2 regions of the Paraburkholderia sp. SOS3 genome follow, and region 2 is predicted to be linked to the other one. Evidence: predicted binding sites of a transcription regulator. Region 2 holds the regulator's gene; the other holds the start of a gene.
The links. The regulator LexA, encoded in region 2, represses DNA repair genes until DNA is damaged. The targets are predictions, from matches to a motif close to ACTGTATNNNNATACAGT.
Positions count from the first base shown of each region.

Region 1: a site for LexA is predicted at 1,849-1,866, ahead of recA (recombinase RecA). Genes of this name have one in related genera too.

Region 1 covers NZ_CP018811.1:745,411-749,363, forward strand. The annotation lists gene BTO02_RS03405 (sensor histidine kinase) at 1-841, opposite strand, end outside; gene BTO02_RS03410 (response regulator transcription factor) at 857-1,678, opposite strand; gene recA (recombinase RecA) at 1,958-3,040, shown strand; gene recX (recombination regulator RecX) at 3,051-3,860, shown strand.
Region 2 covers NZ_CP018811.1:2,883,087-2,887,039, reverse strand. The annotation lists gene BTO02_RS12895 (universal stress protein) at 1-348, shown strand, start outside; gene BTO02_RS12890 (DUF2939 domain-containing protein) at 376-1,053, opposite strand; gene BTO02_RS34780 (hypothetical protein) at 1,305-1,655, opposite strand; gene lexA (transcriptional repressor LexA) at 1,757-2,407, opposite strand; gene BTO02_RS12875 (sulfate ABC transporter substrate-binding protein) at 2,773-3,819, shown strand.

The DNA of each region.
Region 1 (3,953 bases), 2.1 Mb from region 2:
GCTCCATGTTCTGCTCGAGGCGCGTCAGCAAATCGTTGAACGACGTGACGAGCGGTTCGATTTCCGGCGGCGCGCGGCGCGCCTCGAGCGGCGACAGATCGTCGGGACGCCGCGCGCGGATATGCGATTGCAACGCGTGCAGCGGCGCAAGTCCGCGCGACAGGCCGAACCAGACCAGCACGATCGCGAGCGGCAGAATCACGAACTGCGGCAGGATCACGCCCTTGATGATGTCGTTGGCCAGCGCGCTGCGCTTGTCGAGCGTCTCGGCGACTTGTACGAGCACGGGCTGCGCGCCTTCCGTCTGCGGGAATTCGACGGTCGTATAGGCGACGCGGATGTCGTTGCCGTGCAGCACGTCGTCGCGAAATTCGACGATGCCCGGCTGCGGCCGGTCGTCCTCGCGCGGCAGCGGCATGTCGCGTTCGCCGCCTACGAGTTCGCCGCGTGTGCCGAGCACCTGATAAAACACGCGATCGATATTGTCCGCGCGCAGGAAGTCGCTCGTCGCATCGGGCAGCTTCAGTTCGGCCACGCCGTTGACCGGCTGGATCTGCCGCGCGAGCACGTACGCATCGGTTTCGAGCGCGCGATCGAACGGTGCATTGGCAATCGACTTCGCGACCAGATAGGTCACCGCGATGCTCATCGGCCATAAGAGCAGCAGCGGCGCGAGCATCCAGTCCAGAATTTCCCCGAACAGCGAGCGCGGACGCGTCTCGGCGGCCGCCTCGGTTTCGTCGGGCGGCGCGAACGGGTTCTCGTAGCGCGCGTCGCGGTCTTCGTCGAAGTTCGCCGCGTGCGCCGGAGCAGCCGTGGCGCGATCTGCGCGGGCGGACATGGCGCGGGTGTCGGCTTACTTGAAGTGATGGCTCGCCGGCATCGCGGCCGATGCGGCGGGGTCGAGCGTTGGAGCGGCTGCGGTTTGCTGCTGCGCCGGCGCCGGTGCTTGCGCTTGTTGTTGTGCGTGCGCCGGTGGCTGTTGCGCGGGCGCCTGTTGCACCGGTGCCGGTGCGGCTTTTTCAAGGCAATAGCCAAGGCCGCGCACCGTGATGATGCGCACGCCGCTCGGCTCGATTTTCTTGCGCAGCCGGTGCACGTAGACCTCGATCGCGTTGTTGCTGACTTCCTCGCCCCATTCGCAAAGATGATCGACGAGCTGTTCCTTCGACACGAGCCGGCCGATCCGCTGCAACAGCACTTCGAGCAGCCCGAGCTCGCGCGCGGACAGATCGATGACCTGCTCGTTCACATAGGCGATGCGCCCGACCTGATCGAACGACAGCGACCCGTGCCGCACGACGGTCGGGCCGCCGCCCGCGCCGCGCCGCGTGAGCGCGCGCACGCGTGCTTCGAGTTCGTTGAGCGCGAAGGGCTTGGCCATGTAGTCGTCGGCGCCGAGATCGAGGCCCTTCACGCGTTCGTCGACGCTATCGGCGGCGGTCAGAATCAGCACCGGCAGGTTCGAATTGCGCGCGCGCAGGCGGCGCAGCACCTCGAGCCCGGACATGCGCGGCAGGCCGAGATCGAGAATCAGCAGGTCGAACGTCTGCATCGACAGCGCGGTATCCGCCTCGACGCCGTTCTTCACATGATCAACGGCGTATGCCGATTGGCGGAGTGATCGAATCAGACCATCCGCGAGTATGCTGTCGTCTTCGGCAATAAGAATTCGCATGATGCGCTGGCAGGCATGCCGGCACCGGTGTGTCCGGCACGCAGCGTCTCTTGAAACTTAATTGTGGTGGGATTGGCATCCGATTGGCCATGCGTGTTTACACAGGCGTACACGCGCGCAAATTTCGTTGGAATTGCGCTAATCGGCGGTTAATTGGGCTTGCCAGAACCACTGTTTTTTTATACAGTATCTGCGTCTGACGTGCCGCCCGGATTGTATCTATAGGGAGGGGCGCGCACAGCCTGCACAGGCGCCGTTCATCATAGCAAAGGACGATTCATGGAAGAAAGCAAGAAAGGCTCGGCTGGACTGACGGCTGAAAAGAGCAAGGCGCTTGCTGCCGCGCTCGCGCAGATCGAAAAGCAGTTCGGCAAAGGGTCGGTCATGCGGCTCGGCGCAGGTGAGGCTGTCGAAGACATTCAGGTGGTTTCCACCGGGTCGCTCGGCCTCGATATCGCATTGGGCGTCGGCGGTCTGCCGCGCGGCCGGGTAGTCGAAATCTACGGTCCGGAATCGTCGGGTAAGACCACGCTGACGCTGCAAGTCGTCGCTGAAATGCAAAAGCTCGGCGGCACCGCAGCGTTTATCGATGCGGAACACGCGCTCGACATCCAATACGCGGCCAAGCTCGGCGTCAATGTGTCGGACCTGCTCGTGTCGCAGCCCGATACCGGCGAACAGGCGCTCGAAATCGCGGACGCACTCGTACGCTCGGGTTCGATCGACATGATCGTCATCGACTCCGTCGCGGCGCTCGTGCCGAAGGCCGAAATCGAAGGCGAAATGGGCGATTCGCTGCCGGGCCTGCAAGCGCGACTGATGTCGCAGGCGCTGCGCAAGCTCACGGGCACGATCAAGCGCACGAACTGCCTCGTTATCTTCATCAACCAGATCCGCATGAAGATCGGCGTGATGTTCGGCAATCCGGAAACCACCACCGGTGGTAACGCGCTGAAGTTCTACGCGTCGGTGCGTCTCGACATTCGCCGCATCGGTTCGATCAAGAAGAACGATGAAGTGATCGGCAACGAAACGCGCGTGAAGGTGGTGAAGAACAAGGTGTCGCCACCGTTCCGCGAAGCGATCTTCGACATCCTGTACGGCGAGGGTATTTCGCGTCAGGGTGAAATCATCGATCTGGGCGTGCAGGCGAAAATCGTCGACAAGGCGGGCGCCTGGTACAGCTACAACGGTGAGCGTATCGGTCAGGGTAAAGACAACGCGCGCGAATTTCTGCGCGAGAACCCGGACATCGCGCGCGAAATCGAAAACCGCATTCGCGAGTCGCTCGGCGTCAATGCGATGCCGGCCGATGCAGTGATCGGCGCAGACGCCAACGCGGAAGTCGCAGACGAGGAGTAAGCGCCGCGTGATGCGCAAGGGCCGACCGGGGTCTGAGTCTGGCAATGCCGGCACTGAACATGCCGGTTCCAGACATGATGATGGCGGCCCATTCGACAGCGGTGATTCCCCTGTCGACGCATCCGCTCCGGCATCCGCTCCCCCGACCGCGCCGGCACTCGATCCGGCATTCGACCCCTTCGAGTCGTTTGACGCACATGATCGGGCAGCGGGCCGTGGGCCTGCTATCCCGCCCGGTCCGCGCTTTGGTTCTCGTCGCGCGCGCGATGCTGCCGGCTCCGCCGCCTCGACCGAAGGCGAAACCACCTACACCCGTTCACGGCGGCAACCTGGCGACGGCGCAACTGGGTCAACATCCACCGCGTCGCAACGCCCGCGCCCGACGCGCTCGCTGAAAGGCCGCGCGCTTGGCTACCTGTCGCGACGCGAGCACAGCCGCGCGGAACTGTCCCGCAAACTACAGCCGTTCGTCGAAGAGGGCGATTCGCTCGACACACTGCTCGACTCACTCGAGCAGGAAGGCTGGCTCTCCGACTCGCGCTTCACCGAAAGTCTCGTGCATCGGCGTGCAGCGCGGCTCGGCACGAATCGCATCGTCGGCGAGTTGAAGCGGCAAGGCGTCGGCTCGACGCTGATCGAAGAAACCGCCGCCCAGTTGCGCGAAACCGAACTCGCGCGTGCCCGCGCCGTCTGGCAAAAGAAATACGGCCAGCTTGCCGAAACGCCCGCGGAGCGCGCAAAGCAGGCGCGCTTTCTCGTCTCGCGTGGATTTTCGCAAACGGTGGTCTCTAAAATTCTCAAGGGTTTCGACGAAGACTGAAGCGCCGTCAGGCAATCGGGCGTTGCAATCCCCCAATCCAGCAAGGCGATGCCGAACGCCGCCCCGATAAGCGTGTCCGATCCGCACGGGACA
Region 2 (3,953 bases):
GTCGTCGACATGCGCTCGAGCATCGCGCAAAGCGCGGGCCTGCTGACCGACGTGGCGTGCGGCAGTTTCGAAAAGACGGCGCGCGACATCCTGCAAGAAGGCGTCGACTGGCTGACCGAGCGTGGCGTCAGGGCGCAAGGGCACTTTGCGTTCGGTCATCCGATCGATGAAATCGCGGCGCTTGCGGAAGAGCTGAAGGTCGATCTTGTCGTCGTCGGCCATCGCTGCCGGCATGGACTCTCGCGATGGTGGATGGGCGCGGGCAACACGCCGCTACTCGATCGCGTGTCGTGCAGCATTCTCGTTGCGTGTTCGTCGCCAGGCGAGGAGCAGTCGGCCGCGGCATGAGGCTCTAGCCGGCAGAACCGGCGCTGCCTACTCGCCGAGATCGACTGCCGCAAGCTTCCACGTGAAAAGCCCTTCGCGATGGAAAATCGCGGCATAGCGCGTGTCGCCGACACCGTGCCGATACGTGACGACGAACTCGTTGACGCCGCGATATCCGGCTGTGGTTTGCGGAGGCTGAGGCGGCTTCGAGCCGTTCGCGGCCGATGCTGTCGGTGCCGGTGATACGGGTGGAGCAGAGCGCGCAGCAGCGGGGTTGCCACCGTTTGACGACGAATCAGACGACGAATCGGACGACGAAGCCGACGCGTCCGGCGGCGCAGGCGGGCGCTCGCCCGGTTCGCCGCGTGGCGGCATTCCGTTGAGCAGCGCGGCGACGCCGTCCGGCGTCGCATACGCGTCGACGAGCGGCCCGATCAACGCGACACCGATCATGGCGCCCAGCGCGGCGAGCGGATTGCCGTGACTTTCCGCGCCGATTCTGCGTCTTAGCAAGCCCCCGAGCTGTTCCTTGAGACTCTCGCGAAGCGCCGGGAAATCGACGTATTCGTTGACTGTTGCCGCATCGCGCGCGTCGGCTGCGCGTTTCAGGCGGTTGAGTGCGATATACGGCGATGCATACGCGAAGGCCAGCGCGATCAGCACAACGATGACAACGACCGTGACCAGCACGGACCGCCTGACGCTGCCGGTCATCTTGTGATTCATGTGGCCACCGATGCGGTCATTTATCGCGCGTTGCGCGCAGCTTGTGCGAACCATCATCGTGCGGAACGTTCCTTTCATGGTGAATGGGGTGGTTTACCGTGGACCCCATTCTCGCTGAAACGATCCCGCAATCTTATGTACTTCATCGCGCCTCGGCCGTTCTCGACATGCGCGTTGGCGACATGCGCGTTGGCGACATGCGCCGAGACATGCACCTTCGCGATATGCACGTTCGCGATGAACGGGCGCGCTCACGCCGCTTGCGCGTGCTCCTCGGCGATGCAGCGGTCGATCATGCTGCACACGGCATCGACGGTGCCGACCATGATGAGCCGCGACGGCCCGTGATAGACGCGCACCGGCGCGCGGCGTGCGGGCTCGGCGTTGAGCGCGGCGTTCAGCGAGACGCGTGCAAACGCGGGGAGCGACGACGGCAACGACGCGTCGGCTTCGACCATCGACCGCTCATGCTCTTCGAAATCGAACAGCGAGCCGGTACGCGGCACATGCATCGCATCGAGCACGGCGCATGGCACGAGGTTGCGCAGGTGGCGCAGACGGCCGAACTGACGGAAGGGCAGCAAGCGGGCAAGGCGTTCCATGAATCTCTCCAGACGGTATCTGAAACTGAGCGAAACTGAGCTGAAACCGAGCCGAAACTGAACGGAAATCCGCTAACACTCGGCGCTAAATCAGCGGGAAATCAGAATTCACCTGGCCGGATCAGGCCGACCGCGATGCCTTCGAGCGCGAAATCCGCGCTGCCGGCCTCGACGAAGATGTTTTCGTAATCGGGGTTTTCGGCGATCAGTTCGATGCCGTTCGGCCGTCGCTTCAAGCGCTTGACCGTGACGTCGTCGCCAAGGCGCGCAATGATGATCTGGCCGTCTTTTGCTTCGCTGCGCTTTTGCACCGCGAGCAGATCGCCGTCGAGAATGCCCGCGTCGCGCATCGACAGGCCGCGCACTTTCAACAGGTAATCGGGCTTGCTCGAGAACAGCGCCGGGTCGCACGCATAGTGCTGCGCGATGTGCTCCTGCGCGAGGATCGGGCTGCCGGCTGCGACGCGGCCGACGAGCGGCAGCGACAGCTGCATGAGCGCCGCATGCGGCAGCGTGAACTGATGAGGCGCGTCGTCTTGTCCGGCCAGCAGCCGGATGCCGCGCGACGCGCCGGCCGCGAGTTCGATCACGCCTTTGCGAGCGAGCGCCCGCAGATGCTCTTCCGCCGAGTTGGCCGAACTGAAGCCCAATTCGGCCGCGATCTCGGCGCGCGTGGGCGGAAAGCCCGTGCGCTCGATCGCGCGGCGGATCAGATCGAAAACCTGCTGCTGTCGTGCGGTGAGTTTGGTCATGGCGCCACTGTATGGATGAACAGGTGACTGTATTTTTATACAGTATCCGGCGCTTTTCAAGCTTTACTTTAAGTTCGGCTCCCGATCCCCTCGTCGACAAGCCCTATCTTTCTTCACTTCGGAATTTCCGTCCGAACGCCGTGTCGGGCCGGCGTTACCACTTTTGCGTATTAAAAAATGAAGAAACATTATTTTTAATGATGAAGCGCCGCGGATAGACTGGCCTCAAATCGATATGAGGCCCGGCGGAGTAAGCAATTCGCGGGATCGGGAAACAGCGGCGAGCGGAGAAAACATCAATGAACGATCGCACTACGGGGTTCGCAGAAAGCGCGTCTGAGCGCAAGAAAACGTCGACGCCAAACATGGCGGCACGGCGGGAGACGACATGGCGCTCGACGGTGCGCGCGAAGCAATTCTTCGCTTCTCTGGCCATCGGTGCGGCTGCGGTGCTCGGACTGGCCGCACAGGCGCATGCTGATACGACGTTGCTCAATGTGTCGTACGACCCGACGCGCGAACTGTACCAGGACATCAATGCGGCATTCGGCAAGCAATGGAAGGCGCAGACCGGCGAGTCGATCACCTTCAGGCAGTCGCATGGCGGCTCGGGTGCACAGGCGCGCTCGGTGCTCGACGGGTTGCAGGCCGACGTCGTGACGCTCGCGCTCGCCTACGACATCGACGCGCTCGCGAACAAGGGTCTCGTCGATAAAGACTGGCAGAAGCGCTTGCCCGATAACGCCTCGCCGTACACGTCGACGATCGTATTTCTCGTGCGCAAGGGCAACCCGAAACACATCAAGGACTGGGACGATCTGGTGAAGCCGGGCATCGCGATCGTGACGCCGAACCCGAAGACGTCGGGCGGCGCACGCTGGAACTATCTGGCTGCATGGGCGTATGCGCTGCATCAGCCCGGCGGCAGCGAGCAGACGGCGAAGGCGTTCGTGTCGAAGCTCTACAGGAACGCGGGCGTGCTCGATTCCGGCGCGCGCGGCGCGACGACGAGCTTCGTGCAACGCGGTATCGGCGACGTGCTGATCGCATGGGAGAACGAGGCGTTCCTGTCGATCAAGGAGTTCGGACCGGACAAGTTCGAGATCGTGGTGCCGTCGGTCAGCATTCTCGCGGAGCCGCCCGTCGCGGTGGTCGACAAGGTCGTGGACCGCCATGGCACGCGCAAACTCGCCGAAGCGTATCTGAAGTTCCTGTACAGCGAAGAGGGGCAGGAGATCGCCGCAAAGAACTTCTACCGTCCGCGTTCGAACAAGGTGCCTGCGGCGCTGACCGAAAAGTTTCCGAAGCTTAAGCTCTACACGGTCGACGATACGTTCGGCGGCTGGACGAACGCGCAGAAGACGCACTTTGCCGACGGCGGCGTGTTCGATTCGATTTACTCGCCGCAGTAGTACTCGCGCTGCGGCGGATGCAGTCAGGCAAGCGCGCCTTCGGGCGCACTTTTGAGCGTGTAACCGAAGTGCCTGTTGCGCAGTGCGCGCACTGTGCATGACAGCGACCCGCGCAAGACTTTTGAAAGAGTACC